DNA from 3 places in the Paenibacillus sp. FSL E2-0151 genome. Region 3 is predicted to be linked to each of the others. Evidence: predicted binding sites of a transcription regulator. Region 3 holds the regulator's gene; each other region holds the start of a gene.
What was found. The regulator NrdR, encoded in region 3, represses ribonucleotide reductase genes. The targets are predictions, from matches to a motif close to AACACNATATATNGTGTT.

Region 1: the regulator NrdR is predicted to act here: its motif matches at 2,458-2,475, upstream of MHI55_RS11260 (adenosylcobalamin-dependent ribonucleoside-diphosphate reductase).
Region 2: the regulator NrdR is predicted to act here: its motif matches at 3,010-3,027, upstream of MHI55_RS29000 (anaerobic ribonucleoside triphosphate reductase).

Annotation. Positions count from the first base shown of each region.
Region 1 covers NZ_CP150308.1:2,417,967-2,423,338, reverse strand. Annotated here, with positions in the region: gene MHI55_RS11260 (adenosylcobalamin-dependent ribonucleoside-diphosphate reductase) at 1-2,396, opposite strand, end outside; gene MHI55_RS11255 (SNF2-related protein) at 2,965-4,728, shown strand; gene MHI55_RS11250 (YqhG family protein) at 4,732-5,372, shown strand, end outside.
Region 2 covers NZ_CP150308.1:6,542,475-6,547,846, forward strand. Annotated here, with positions in the region: gene MHI55_RS28990 (aldo/keto reductase family protein) at 1-802, opposite strand, end outside; gene MHI55_RS28995 (histidine kinase dimerization/phospho-acceptor domain-containing protein) at 956-2,593, opposite strand; gene MHI55_RS29000 (anaerobic ribonucleoside triphosphate reductase) at 3,074-5,035, shown strand; gene nrdG (anaerobic ribonucleoside-triphosphate reductase activating protein) at 5,032-5,372, shown strand, end outside.
Region 3 covers NZ_CP150308.1:2,253,330-2,258,701, forward strand. Annotated here, with positions in the region: gene MHI55_RS10485 (MntP/YtaF family protein) at 1-557, shown strand, start outside; gene coaE (dephospho-CoA kinase) at 567-1,163, shown strand; gene MHI55_RS10495 (lytic transglycosylase domain-containing protein) at 1,160-1,723, shown strand; gene MHI55_RS10500 (alpha/beta-type small acid-soluble spore protein) at 1,806-2,027, opposite strand; gene nrdR (transcriptional regulator NrdR) at 2,144-2,611, shown strand; tRNA gene MHI55_RS10510 (tRNA-Ala) at 2,797-2,869, shown strand; gene MHI55_RS10515 (S-layer homology domain-containing protein) at 3,106-5,372, opposite strand, start outside.

The DNA.
Region 1 (5,372 bases), 160 kb from region 3:
CGGTTGGCCCCGAAGCCAATCGCTCCCGAACCACCGATTCCCTTGAGATGTTTGATCAACAGTTCAACCTTGTGCCCATGATCTCCGTATCGAAGGAACAGAGAGCACACTCGACCGAGTGCCTCAGCCATGGCAAACACGTCCGATCCCGCTTTGCCCACGTTCAGGAAGATCTCACCCGGCGTTCCCTCCAGATCATTGATCGTAATGTAAGCCATCCCGAATGGCGTATTGATTTTGTATGTCGCACCGCGCAGTACTTGAGGACGGCTTCTGTATTGTTTATCCAGCACTGTAGAAGAGGACGGGGCTTGATCGGAAGAATGCGTTCTAACACCAACCTGGCTATTCGAAGTTCCATCACTTGCCTGTACTTCAGCATTATTCGGGTTTTCTATAGCAGATACGACTGTCTTCTCTTCAGCTTCCGCCGTGTTCTGATCTTCACCTTGGGTCTCTTCCTTCTTCGACGTGGACAACACCTGCACATCCCTGCTGCCATCACGGTATATCGTTACTCCTTTGCAGCCAAGGTCGAAGGCCAGTTCGTACAGCTCAGCCGTATCCTCCATTGTAAAATCAGCCGGACAGTTGGCCGTCTTCGAGATCGAACTATCCACCCATTGCTGAATCGTTGCCTGCACCCGTATGTGATTCTCAGCCGACAAATCCATCGCCGTCACATAATAGTCTGGTAAAGCTTCACCAGGATGTTCATCCAGCCAATCTTGTGCGATCGGTACGAACTGTTCATCATAACCTAGACGGCTTTGACGGAAATACTTGAAGGCGAAATACGGCTCAATACCTGTTGATGTGCCCACCATCGTACCTGTACTTCCCGTTGGCGCTTGTGTGATCAGTGTGACATTTCGAATGCCCTGTTTACGGATGGCCTCTCCCACTTCAGGGTACGTCGCAACCATGTTTTTCATGAATCCACTCTGTAAATACGGTTCAGCTTCAAAAGCTGGGAAAGCTCCCTTCTCTGCTGCAATCTCTGCCGATGCCAGATAGGCCTCCTTCGCCATGAATCCATACAGTCTATCCAGAAAAACAAGAGATTCAGGACTGCCGTATCGAATACGCAGCTTAATCATCAGCTCTGCCAGTCCCATGGTGCCAAGCCCAACCCGGCGTTCACGCTGCTGATTCAGTCTATTTTCCTCAAAATGATATGGTGTTGCATCGATGACATTGTCCAAAAATCTAGTCGAGATACGAGTGGTTTCCGCCAGTTCATCCCATGCCACATCATGATTTGTTTCATCGTAGAATTTGGACAGATTAATGGCAGACAGATTACATACACCCCAGGCAGGCAGACCCTGTTCTGCGCAAGGATTAGTACAGATAATCGGATTGAAGTACCAGCTGTTGGACATCTGGTTGTAGTACTCCATGAATACCACACCGGGCTCTGCCGATTTCCAGGCTGATTCAATAATGGTATGCCAGATTTCGCGCGCCTTCAGTGTACGATAGTGCACCACCGAATGACCTGCGGCTTTCCATTGCTGCATATCCCCGTTCCACTCGATGTCGTAGTCCGGATCGTTCGTATCGGGGAAAACCAAGTCCCAATCTCCGTCCTGCTTGACAGCCTCCATAAATGCGTTGCTCACACATACAGACAGATTGGCATTGGTCACCTGCCCCATCGTTTGTTTCACGGTAATAAAATCAAGCACATCTGGATGCCAGTCATTCATCATCAGCATGAGCGCACCCCGGCGGCTTCCGCCCTGTTCAATCAGTCCAGTCGTATAACTGAACAATCCGCCCCACGATACGGAACCGCTGGATGATCCGTTGACACCTTTCACCACCGCTCGGCGAGGACGCAAAGAGGACAAATTAATGCCAACACCTCCCCCACGTGCCATAATCTCCGTCATCTCGGTCAAGGTTCTCATGATTCCACCCCGACTGTCTTGCGGAGACGGAATGACATAACAATTGAAAAGTGTCAACTCATCGCTTGCCCCCGCACCTGCAGCAATTCGGCCTCCGGGTACTAACTTCCAATCTTCCAACACAGAGCGGAACTTGGACTCCCACGTTGCCCGCTTATCAGCTGTGGATTCGACAGAAGCCATCGCTTTGGCAAGACGGTCCCACATCTCTTCCGGTGTTTTTTCTATGTTGAGTGTCAATTTCTCCACACTTGTCTCGATCATCTCTCCGCTTCGAGTTCTTACCTGTACAAGCTGACCCTGACGTTCTATGATTTCGCCCACTTCCTTGGTTGGGAACTTCGGATCATCCTTCGTTAATACCAATACCACATCTCCGACCTTGGCATGATTCGAATCAGCGTCCTTCCAAGCGTATCGGTCCAGAAATATTTTTTCGCTGAGTCCTTCTAATTGGTACGATCGTTGGTTCGATTTCATCGCTACATTCAACCTCCCCGGTATAAAGCTCCATGTTCACTATATGAGTAAATTATGACGATACACCACATATAGTGATATAAATTCAGTATAATACACCATATATTGATTTTACATATGACTTTTATCACAGACCTTATTTTGTAGACTCCCCTGTTCGGACAAACTTCTTCACACACCCTCATACGCATGAATACGACATCAGTGAATTTTTTGGCACAGAAAAAACATGTGCCTTTACTAAATTTCTGGGTTCAATATAAGTTAAACTAATCATTTGCACGTCAACGGAGAGGACAGAAAAAACCTGAAAAAGCGAAGCGTTGGCCTAAAAGCTTTCTGAAAGAAAGCTGCATCGAAAGCATACGCTATCCCCGGGTTTTCCCCCTTTGGACAAGGGAATCAAAAAAAATCTGGGGATAACAGCGATTGGAAGGTTATTCTGTCATCGGATTGACAAGTGTAAATATTCCTTATTTGAACCCACATAGTTATGAACTGACTCTCATTCGTCCATACTATTACCTACGAATAAAACGTCATCACGTATGGCAGGGGAGGAAACACCATGAACCGGAAAAACCCGCACCACATGAATCAACCTGTAGCCGAGCTGCCCGTTCCGTTGGAATTTGATCGGACCTGGATTAATCAATTGGAATCACGACTGGATAAAGGAGGTCCTTGGGGGGATTACCGACTCTTTCAACTCGGCATTCAAGCCGAAGAGACCAACCTTATTCCCAATTTTGACGAGATCCAATGTCTCAAGCATCTACAAGGCCTTACCCCACTCCCTCACCAGATGGACACTGCACGCAGAGTATTATTTGAAATGTCAGGCCGGGCCATTCTCGCCGATGAGGTGGGTCTGGGCAAAACCATTGAAGCCGGTCTCATTCTGAAAGAATATATGGTTCGGGGTCTCGTATCCAAGGTACTCATTCTCGTGCCAGCCTCTCTTGTGTTGCAATGGGTACGGGAGTTGAATTCAAAATTTGGCATCCCTGCTATTGCCCAGAAAAAGGCCTATTCCTGGCAGAATGAAGTGGTTGTTGCTTCCATGGATACAGCCAAACGTGACCCGCATAAAGATATGCTGCTGAATACTGATTACGACATGATTATTATTGACGAGGCTCATAAGCTCAAAAACAAGAAAACAACCAACTATCAATTCATGCTGAAATTGCGCAAAAAGTATTGTCTGCTTCTTACAGCTACACCTGTGCAGAACGATATGAGTGAATTGTTCAATTTGATCAACCTGCTGAAGCCCGGTCAACTGGGTCGTCAGGGTGACTTTGCGGCCAACTTTGTTGTAGACAAACGGGTTCCGAAAAATCAGGAACAGCTTAAGAACGAGTTATCCAAAGTCATGATTCGTAACCGCCGCGGCGAAGGCCCTGTTCAATTTACCAAACGGAATGTCTCCAACGTGAATCTGCAACTATCGCCCGAAGAACAAGCGCTTTATGATGGCGTGACTTCCTTTGTTAAAGACCAGTACCAGGAAGCTGGCGGCAACCTGAGCAGCATGCTCTCCCTTGTTACATTGCAGCGTGAAGTGTGCAGCAGTCGGGATGCTGTATTCGTGACGCTGGTTAATCTGTCGAAGAAACTTCCGCTGGACTCTCCCCTTCGGGACAAGATTTGGGAACTCGTTGCCCATATTAAAGCGATCAAGGAGAATACCAAAGCGGAGAAAACGATGGAACTGGTTCGGAACATGAATGAAAAAGTAATTATCTTCACCGAATACCGGGCCACGCAGGAGTATCTGCTAAACTATTTCCGCAACAATGGGCTTACGGCTGTACCCTATCGGGGTGGTATGAATCGAGGCAAAAAAGACTGGATGATGGATCTCTTCCGCGGGCGTGTACAGGCCATGATTGCAACCGAAGCGGGTGGTGAGGGCATCAATTTGCAATTTTGCCATCATATGATCAACTTTGATCTGCCTTGGAACCCTATGCGGGTAGAGCAGCGAATCGGTCGGGTACACCGGCTGGGACAGCAAAATGACGTGAACATCTTCAATTTATCCACGACTGGAACCATTGAGGAACATATTCTGAATCTGCTGCATGAGAAGATCAATATGTTTGAGATGGTGATCGGCGGGCTGGATGTCATTCTGGAACGGCTGGAGAAGAAGGAGTCTATTGAGAAAAGTTTGTACAAAATCATGCTGGAATCACAAACTGATGAAGATATTCGCCGCAAAATGGATTCACTTGGACAATCGTTGAACTCTATTCAACGTGAGGTTTCAGATGAAGGGCCTGCCGTATCCAGGTTGTTAGATCTTCGCAAAGGAGGTAGCTAACTCATGACCATGTCTCCCCATGAAGTGCAGGCTTATGTTCTCACCTATCTGGAAGCACTGGATTGTCAGATTATGGAGCGTTCCCCTGCCCATGTTACAGTCAAACTCTCGCCTGAGGCGGACAAAGCGTTGACCAATCGCCCCTATTATTGGGGGTTTGTGGAACGAACCGGAGCACCCGCTGAGACGATGTCCTTTACATTTATATTTGATCCTGACAGTTATCAGCAGGCCATTGAAGCAGCAGAAGCCACAGCTGCGCAAGCATCACCTCCTGCTGTTCCTAACCCTGATGGAACGAATGGCGTAACCAACGGCAGTCCTCAAGGGGAACCACCAAAAGAAACTATTCTAGGCCGTTACTTCGGTATTACGCCATCACTGCCACAGCTGGGACCAGGACGAATATTGCGTGAAGAAGTGGTGTATGGCAGTCGCAGACTGCAGCAGATTTTCGGCGCTGCCCGTGAAGGCGGTGCCTTCGTGAACCTGTTCGAACAGGCTGCCAAACGGCAATTGCGGGCTACAGCGCCAGCCGTATATGAGCCTTGGCTTGGTGTGTGTTTCAAGGTGGAATTCGCCTGTGATTTGAAACGGGAGGAATTGCATTTTCTCGGCATCTCCCTTCGCTCGGGTGAAATTAT
Region 2 (5,372 bases), 2.8 Mb from region 3:
AGGCAAGGGCCAGTTGGCCAACCTTCAGATCCAGCTTGTCCGCCACTTCAATCAGTTGACGAACTTTCCCGATACGATCCGCATTGATCTTTCCTTCGTCCCATCCTAGCTTGGCAGCACGGCTATTCTCTGGGATATCGGAAACGGACGTATATTTCCCGGTCAATAGACCTTGAGCAAGCGGGGAGTATACAACTTGTCCGATGCCTTTACGCTCGCCGAGCGGGATAATCTCATTTTCGATATAACGGTCAAACATGTTGTACACCGGCTGATTGACCACGATACGATCCAGAAGCAAACGATCTGCTGTACCCAACGCAGCTTCCATCTGAGCCGCTGTCCACTGGCTGACGCCTACATATAACACTTTGCCTTGGCGTACCAGATCATCGAGCGCGCGGAGTGTTTCTTCAATTGGTGTTTCGGTATGATAACGATGGCAGTAATAGATATCCACATATTCAACGCCCAGGCGCTTCAAGCTGGCTTCACATTGCTCCTTGATATGTTTGCGAGACAACCCCTGGTCATTCGGACCATCACCCATTTTGCCAAATACTTTGGTTGCAAGTACATAAGAGTCACGGGAATATGCTTTGAGCGTCTGCCCCAGCAGTTCTTCTGCTGCACCCCGTTCGTATACATTGGCAGTATCAAAAAAGTTAATGCCTTCATCAAATGCAGTTTCAATTGATTTCACCGCATTCTCACGTTCCACATACCCTCCGTACGTCAGCCAGCTTCCCAGGCTGATCTCGCTTACTTTCAGTCCGCTTCCACCTAATCTGCGATAATCCATTGATTGCATATCCTCCTCTGTTGGTTATAAAGATGAAGTTCACTTTCTATTGTAACGTAACCAGCTCGGAATAAAAGGGCTTTGGCTCAGAAAATGGAAAATGAAAAAAAGCGCACCTATAAGGTGCGCCGAATAAAGATCTATGATCATGATCTAAGGCAAAGTAATGCTCAATGCATTCAACAGATCAGCCTGTCTGACCGGCTTGGTCAGAACAGCATCAAAGGCTTCTGCTTCATGCAATTCAATGTGCATACCATAAGGAACAAGAACAATGACGGGCAGATTCTGCAGTCGCTGTTTCAGTTCATGTACAAAATCGACCGCACCGCCTTCCATTAATCCCATATCCACAACGGCTACATCCGGCATGAATCCTTCCTTGATCCAATCATGCGCTAATGTCACACCCGAGGTCATGTGTACATCCATCTCCCACCTACGCATCAGGGAAGAGACACCTTGCAAAATATCAGGGTCCTTGGCAAGCAACACCTTTTTCCCTTTTAACCGCTGCTGAACACTTGCGAGTTGAGGTAACTCCCAGTATCTGCGCAACGGAAGGGAGATGTTGAATTCCGTCTCATTTTCCTTCACACTGCTCACCTGAATACGGCCATGCATGAGAATGGCAAGATTCTGGCTTACAGCTAAACCCAGATTGCTTCCAATCAGTTTTTGGATATTCAAATTTTCATCTTGGCTGTTAAAGGTTGGTGTCTTCTTGTCCGATAACATCTGACCCGTGTACTTCACCTTGAGCTGAAGTGTACCGGTCTCCTCCAATTCTTCTCCGTTCACCACTGCTGTGATCAGAACGGAACCTTCACGCGTTGAATCGAGAGCATATTGAATGACGTGTGCAAGCAACTGTCCAATCTTGACTTCATCACCAACGAACACTTGAGATACATTCAGTTCAAGATTTAATCCCAGCTCAATGTTCTTGCCCGTCGCAATCCCGGCATAGAGATACACGGTATTCTCAATGGTACCTACCAGATCAAACGGATCATCATGTATAACCGTTTTACCTGCTTCATTTATGTTGAAATTCATCATATTATTCAGCAAGGAAAGCAGAATATTGCCGCTTGTCTCAATCATGTTCACATATTCGGACTGCTCCTCAGGCATATCCGGTGTGCGCATCAGATCTGTCAGTCCCAAAATACCGTTCAAAGGATTGCGAATCTCGTGACTCATTAGCTTCAACATCTGTGTTTTGGTCATAGCCTCAGATTCGGCACGTTCTTTCTCTGCCTGGAGCTGTTCTTGCATTTGTTCCGAATCACTCAATTTCTGCTCCTGAACATGCAACGTGCTTTCCAGATCAACAACATAACCCAGGAATACAGCCATCGCCTTCAGTGTCTTCATATCGGTTTCGCTGATCACATAACCAGGATCATCCATCAGACAGATGGTGCCAAATGTTTCGCCCGATCTTCTCATAATAGGCACGCCCACGAAGAAGCGATTGCCAAGTCCGCTCGTAACGCCCATGGATCGTGTCATCGGATGTTCACATGTATCCGGGATCGTAAGCACGTTACCGTTGTCTCTTAATACCAGGCTGCAATATGAATCCGTAAATGGAAGTGCACTGCCTTTAACAACTAACTCTTCCGTACGATTAAAGGCCTCCAAAATGACATTGGTCACCCCGTCATTCGTGGCAACAAAGATGGTATTGACCTTCAATATACCACTTAATACGTCTACGATATGAGCCGCAGCTTCCTTTATATCTTCATAGAAGCCTCTTGTAATGCCTTCTGCCGTCCCCATGATTCACCCCTCTTATCTTAGCTGCACTTTCAAATCTGTATTTCAGAATGTTTAATCACGTACAGGGGTCATCAAAAATCCGAATAGCTGTCACAATCTATACTTATATGATTAACACCGTAGAAGTATAAGAGAATCATACTCCCTGCCTATTGCCCATTTGTGGACAAAAGCAGGTCTTAAACGGATGGTTTAACGACCGCGAATTCATTGCAACTCGCCTTTTCAGCTTGATTAGAGTCCATCTTGTCCGACTTCGGATATTATACTTGCAGAATAACTAGAAATTATACGCTTCCGCTCAGACTTTGGAAACCTTTATCCGCAGCAATTAAAGGAAAGTCCACTTTGCCCACTACGTTGTGTGACCATTATCACACCCAAAAAACCACATATAGTTTATAAATGGATAATACGAATCTACATATAGTATTTAACGTGAATTAAATGATAACCAAATCATTTTAGGAGGAACCTTACATGAACATGCTTGAGTATGCCACTCCACCGGCATCCGATCTATTATCCGACCTGGGAAGACGCATTATTGGCGCAGAAGACGCCGATACGCTGAGGGAAAATGCAAATCTGAACGGGGACTCCTTCAGCGGCAAGATGAGCAGGCTCGGTTCGGAGACAGCCAAGTGGCATGCTCTGCGTCATGTGTTGCCGGAAGAGCTTGCCCAAGCTGTGGAGAATGGGGATCTGTATGTACACGATCTGGATCAGTATGCACTTGGAACGACCAACTGCATCTTTATCCCGTTTGACCGTCTCCTTGCTGCGGGTTTCAATACAGGCAACGGATCGGTTCGCACACCTCAGACGATCATGTCTGCAATGGCCCTGGTTGCGATCATCTTCCAATCCCAGCAGAACAGTCAATATGGCGGTGTATCGGCCAATAAGATTGACTGGGATTTGGCCCCTTATGTACAGCGATCGTTCCGCAAACATTATCGCAAAGGGCAACGCCTCTTTGGTGAGCATGCCCTGCTTGAGGATGAACAGCTTTATCTGGACAGCATCGAAGCGAAAAATCAGTGCCCGCGCGCATATGCCTTCGCCTATGAAGAGACTGAGCTGGAGACAGGACAAGCTGCTGAATCACTGATTCATAACTTGAATACAATGAGCAGCCGGGCAGGTGGTCAGATTCCATTCACTTCACTGAACTATGGATTATGTACTTCAGCGGAAGGAAGGTTGGTATCGCGTTCATTGCTCGAAGCAACCATCCGTGGCCTGGGCAACGGGGAGACTCCCGTGTTCCCTCAACATATTTTCCAATGTAAACAGGGGATCAATCAGGCTCATGGAGAGCCGAACTATGATTTGTTCCGCCTCGCAGTCACCTGTTCATCCCGGCGGATGTATCCCAACTTTGTCAATGTTGATGCTTCGTTCAATCTGCCTTTCTATCATCCGGAAGATCCGGATACGATCATTGCAACTATGGGATGCCGCACACGTACACTGGCTGACCGGTTTGGTCGCAATCGTCAAAGTGGCAAAGGTAATCTGTCCTTCAACACCATTAACCTCGTGAAACTCGGCATCCGGTTTGGCATCTGCCAAGGTGCCAGAGCTGTCGCTGACAGTGCGGGATTCTACACTGCTTTGGAGTCGGTTATGCATAATGCCACTTCCGGCCTGCTGCATCGCTACCGAATTCAGACAGCACAGCCTGCCAAGGCATCGGACTTCATGATGCGGGAGGGTGTATGGGAAGGTGGAGAACAGCTTGGCCCGAACGAGCCGGTTGCCGATCTATTAAAACATGGAACATTATCTCTTGGTTTTATCGGTCTTGCGGAATGTATGACAGCTCTCTATGGGCGCCATCATGGGCAGGACCCACATGTACACCACGAAGCGCTCAACATTATTCGGACCATGAGAGAGTTCTGTGACCGGATGAGCGAGCAGCATAACTTGAATATCACACTGTTTGCCACACCTGCTGAAGGGTTGTCCGGCAAATTCACGAAGATCGACAGAGAACGATACGGCCTCATTGCTGGGGTTAATGATCGTGAGTATTATACGAACTCATTCCATATCCCGGTATACCACACTCTTCCAGCTTATCGGAAGATTGAACTGGAGGCCCCGTTCCACACTTTATGTAACGCGGGTGCAATCTCCTATGTGGAGCTTGACGGAAACGTTCGGGCCAACACCGCAGCTTTCCTGCGAATTGTGCAGTATGCACTGGCGCAGGATATCGGTTATTTCTCTATTAATCATCCGATTGATCGCTGCCCTGCATGTGGTTATGAAGGCGTCATTGGGGATGTATGCCCAGGCTGTGAAGCCCACGAGAACCATGTGCACTTCCAGCGGTTACGCCGCGTAACTGGCTATCTAACCGGAGATTACAAAGTACGCTTCAATGCTGCGAAGCAAGCCGAAGTGCGGGATCGGGTGAAGCACCGGTGAATCTATATGGTTACATCCCGGAATCGGTGAATGAAGGGACAGGCCTGCGTGCTGTGTTGTTCATCAGCGGATGTGGTCACGCCTGTCCAGGCTGCTTCAGTCCGGATTCGTGGAGCTTTCGAGCGGGTGAGCCCTTTACAGAGGAGCGGCAGCAGCAGATTCTGCATGAAGTGACGAGTCATCCATTGCTGGATGGCGTTACGTTGTGTGGTGGTGATCCCTTTTTCTCGGCAGCAGAATGTACGTCTTGGGTCCAGCAGCTCCGAGCTGCACGTCCTGATCTGACGGTATGGGCCTACACGGGATTCGAATATGAAGAACTGATTACCGACCCTGC
Region 3 (5,372 bases):
CCGTCATATTGATAGGTATTGGTGCATGGTCACTGTTGCAACTAATTCGAAAGCAAGGCAAAGAACAGCTGGAAACAGACACTGGAATGGGTGAGGGAACAGAAGCAAAGGTAACTGGAGTGGGAGAAGCACAAGAGAGACTGTCGGATTCAAAGGGCAGGAATCAGGTGCTCGCACTGGATCTGGAGCAGTCGGCTTCAAATGGATCACTGGAACGAATGGTATTTACACTGGAGCTGCGCAAGCTGGGCGTTGTCATTCAGATCCTTCGCAGTCCCTCCAAGGCGGATATGGATAACTCGGGGAGTATATCTGCTCAAGAAGCGATGTGGCTGGGTATTGCCCTGTCTCTGGATGCGTTTGGAGCAGGTTTGGGAGCGGCACTTCTGGGATTCCCTACACTATGGACAGCACTCATTATTGCACTGTTTAGTGGGGCGTTTTTGTCACTCGGCATGAAGGTTGGCCTACGATTCTCAGCTCTGCGCTGGATGCGAAGACTGTCTGTATTGCCAGCGCTAATGTTAATGATTATGGGAATAATGAAGTTGTTATGAGGTGAAACGATGAATATAGGCTTAACCGGCGGGATCGCGACAGGCAAAAGCAGTGTTTCCGCCTATCTCGCCAGTAAGGGAGCGTTGCTCATCGATGCAGACGTTATTGCCCGGGAAGTTATGATGCCTGGGCATCCCGTGTTGGCCGCCGCTGTTAAGCGGTTTGGACAAGCCATACTGAACGAAGATGGAACACTGGATCGGAAAAAGCTTGGAAGTATTGTTTTCGAACAACCAGAGGAACGAAAGGCATTGGAGGCTATCACACATCCGGCGATCCGAAGAGAGATGCGCGAACGGGCTGCTGCATACGCGTTGCAACATCCGGATAAACTTGTGGTATCTGATATTCCTTTGCTCTACGAATCAGGTCTGGAGAACGGTTTCGAGGAAGTCATGGTTGTATATGTCCCGAGATCGGTGCAACGAGATCGCTTGATGAGTCGGGATGGAATGACTGCAGCACAGGCTGAGGCTCGAATGGATGTTCAGATGGATATTGAGCGCAAAAAGCAGCTGGCAGACATTGTCATCGATAACAGCCGCTTATGGACAGAGACGGAGCAGCAAATTGACTCATATCTACAGCGTAAGGGTTTGTTATGAGAATATTGCGTAAGAAACGTGTACTGCTGTTGATGTTTGTGTCCTTTGTACTGGTGTTATTTCTGAATACAAACTGGATGGCATGGTTCTATCCCATACATTATAAGGAAGAGATCCGTGCCCAATCTCAGAGTTATGAGGTTGATCCGTTTCTGATTGCTTCCATTATCAAGGTGGAGACCAATTTTAAGACAAGCAAGGAATCCAAACGAGGTGCCATTGGGCTCATGCAACTGATGCCAGACACGGCGAATTGGATACTGGAACAAGCCAAAATTCCCGACACTTCGCTGGAGGAATTGAAGCACGAGCCTGAACGAAATATTCAATTAGGCACATGGTATCTGCGGAATCTGTCTGATCAATTCGATGGCAATGAAGCAGTTATGATCGCTGCCTATAATGCGGGGCCAGGCAAAGTGAACAGTTGGCTTAGAGATGGTGTATGGGATGGCTCGTTCGATACAGTGAAAGATATTCCGTTTGGTGAGACGCGTCACTATGTACAAAGAGTCATTTACTATTATAATCAGTATGTAAAGATCTATAATACGTTCTAAGTATATAAGTAGAAGCACAGAGCAGGCCGGTTATTCACCGGCCGCTCCATGCTCCTCTGTGTAGCGTATTACGATGCAGATATTATTGGTATTGACCTGCCAATTGCTGTTCTGCAATTGTTACCAGACGCTTCGTGATGTATCCACCGATCGAACCGTTCTCGTAAGAAGTCATGTTACCTTGGTATCCGTCTTGTGGGATGCTGATTCCGAGTTCTTGAGCAACTTCATATTTCATTTGCTCGAGTGCTGCGGAAGCTTTAGTTACCACCAAGTTGTTGGAGTTACCATTGCTTTGTGCCATTGCTGTTCACCTCCTCGCGGGTTGGTAAAAGTATTATGTGTCGGCAATGCGTTTTTCATTACAAAATCAGTACAGGGAATATGTGGTAAAAAGTAAAACGTGGGAAGTGATCTGTTTTGAAGTGTCCTTATTGCGGTTATATGGGTACCAAAGTGCTTGATTCGCGTCCGGCCAACGAAGCAAAATCCATTCGTCGTCGCCGTGAGTGTGAGCAGTGTGCCCGAAGATTTACAACGTTTGAGATGATTGAGGAGACTCCACTGATCGTCATTAAGAAAGATGGCAGCCGGGAAGAGTTTAGCCGGGACAAGATTCTCCGTGGGCTTATTCGTGCCTGCGAGAAGCGTCCAGTCTCCGTAGAGACCCTGGAGATGATGGTATCTGAAGTGGAGAAATCTCTCCGTAATACAGCTGATGCTGAAGTTGAGAGTCGCCAGATTGGTGAGCTGTTGATGGAACAGTTGTTTCCAGTCGATGAAGTGGCGTATGTCCGTTTTGCGTCGGTATACCGCCAGTTCAAAGATATCAATATGTTCATGAAAGAACTGAAATCCCTGTTGTCCAAAGACGATCTGGAGGATTAGTGAAGTGGGTAAAGGGAGAAGAGCAGTCTGGAGTTCCAGTCCGTGTGTACCAGAGAAATCGGTTGTTCTTCTCCAATCACTTTGGATCTTGAGAAAGTGATTGACAGCGAAAGCTGGATTTTATATGATATAGAAGTCGCCTGTGGAACGTAGCAGCGCTGGACAAGTTATCTATTTCATATCCTGGGGCCTTAGCTCAGCTGGGAGAGCGCATCGCTGGCAGCGATGAGGTCAGGGGTTCGATCCCCCTAGGCTCCATAATCAAGAACGCCATCACGTCATGTGATGGCGTTTTTTTGTGCGTGAAATAAATCAGAACATGCATTAATTAATTAGAATTTTTTGGACTTGGGGACAAATATTCTAGATGCAAAAATAGAGGGTTTAAAGTCCTGACTGTGGAGTTGTCAAAAAAAGTACAGTTGGAAAACAAGGAGCCCCTTCCGGCTGGATATTGTCCAACCGGAAGGGGCTGCATTTTTCTGTATACGCTTTCACTTAGCTAGATATTCAACGAACCTTACAAAGATAGTGGCTACTTCGGCGCGTGTGGCGGTGGCTTTGGGAGCAAAAAAGTTGTCCGTCTTGCCTAATACAATGCCGATGCCTTGTAGCGCCTGAACGGCCTCCAACGCCCAAGAGCTGATCTCACTCTCGTCCGTGAAGGACTTAGAGTGGCTTTCAGGTATCTCATAGCCTTTGTACTTCATGTAGTTGTACAGTATCACCAGCATCTGCTCACGCGTCATCGGTGAATTGGGATTAAACAGGTCTGCGTTTGTACCTTTAACTATGCCTTTTTCGGCTGCCCACTCGGCTGCCGCGGTGTACCATTGTCCGTCCGTCACGTCGTTAAAGCGGGAACTCGTATAGCTGGACAGGTTTACGTTCTCAAGATTAGACAGTACCTGCACGAACATTGCACGCGTCATTGCGGTGCCGGGTGAGAACGCCGTGGACGTGGTGCCGTTGAAAAGATCGTATGTGTAGGCGAAATTTATATCGTTGTAGAACCAGTCGTCCATGTTGGCATCCCTGAAAGGATTGCCCGATATCACGAGGAAGCCCAGTGGGGTGGCGTCATCAAATGCCAGCTCCGTACCCTCACGGATGTTCAGCGACATGCCGTTATCTAAGCTAACTTTTGCGCCGCTCGGTCCTACCACAACCGCTCCGCCGCTCTGTATCTTCGATCCGCCGTGAATATCCACACGGTTGCCGTTTGGCAGGCCCACATGCGCGTCTTTGCCGCCTACTGTAACCGTACCGTCGCTCGCGATCGTCGAGCCGCCCGAAATGGTTACTATGCTGTTGCCGCCGGGTAGTGTCACTTCGGCGCTCTTGTCTGCCGGAATGGTTACCTTACCGTTTGAGTCTATCGTTGTGCCTTCGGGTACCTTAATCTTGGTCCCGTCTTTGGTCGCAAGCTCGCCACCGCCGGGGAGGGTGGTGTTGCCGTTTTTGTCTGTGACCGCGGGTTTATCCTTCGGTGTATTCACTGTGTAGGTCGACTTCAACGTTCCAGCGTCTGTCCCGGTGCCCGTATTGTCGGTGTTGCCCGTATTACCGATGTTGCCGGTATTTCCGGTGTTGCCCGTATTGCCGCCAGAATCAGGCACAGTGGGAGTCGTCGTCTTCATCGGCGTCGTCGTAGCACTTATCTCCGCGCCGTCGCCCTTCGCGTTCATCGCGATGATGGTGAAGTTGTAGCCTTGGCCGTTTGTCAGGTTCTTAAAGGTATATTTGGTCTCCGTCGCATCCAGTGTGACCGGCGTCACGTTGCCATACCATACCTTGTAGCCCAAGATCGCACTGCCACCGTCGTCAGCAGGGGCGGTCCAGCTCAATGTGACCTGTCCGTCACCGGCTGTCGCCTTGAAGCCGCTCGGAGCACTGGGCACGACCGGTTTTCTCTGCGCGAACATCCAATCAAAGACGTCTGTGTAGTCATTGTTCCAAACTGGCAAGTTAGAGGACTGCGCCGTGGGAGCTATGCTCCAATTCCCCATAGTTATCTCGTTGTAAAGAACCGCCGCTTCAACTTCGTGGGCTATGTAATCAGCCAGAACAGGTGTGTTGGCCGGATTTGGCCTCAGATTCGGCTGATCAAATTGATTGTAGGGCCACGTAAGAATCTCATTGCTCTCAAAGCGCGAAGCTCTCGCGTTGATCATTTTCGGCATATTGTTATTGATGAAGTTATTGAGGTTAGTCTGGTAGCCTCCAACATTATGAGTATTTAAAAACATCCAATAGGCCAAGGTGTTGTGAGCGTCATTGTCCTTAGCATTCGGTGAACCGCTTACCGGGGCCATAGGTGCGGCGGCGGCGAAGAAGCCCGGGTGGCTGTTAACTAAGTTGTTTGTATACTGGCCGCCCCATGAGAAGCCCGCCGCGTAAACACGATTAGGGTCTACTTCGCCGCTGGCAATCAGGGCGTCTATGACCTTCTTAACATTCTCTGTTGAGGGAACAGATACGCCATTATAGGAAATGTTCAGTACATGGCTGGCGTACTTATCGGGATTTTGTTCCATCTTTTTCATTAGAGCGACCGAGCCGTTGGCGGATTTCATGGCCGCTTTTTGGTCTGTCGCAGCGTTTGTGCCGCCGCGTGACATGCCGTGGGTATAAACATACAGCGGCAATCCTTTGATCACTTTACCGTCTTCATCCTTGTGAAGGTAGAGCGAGCGATTGACCGAATTGTCCGTGAATGTTGTAAACTTGTCAAGGATCGGATTCACAACTTTTTCCTGTT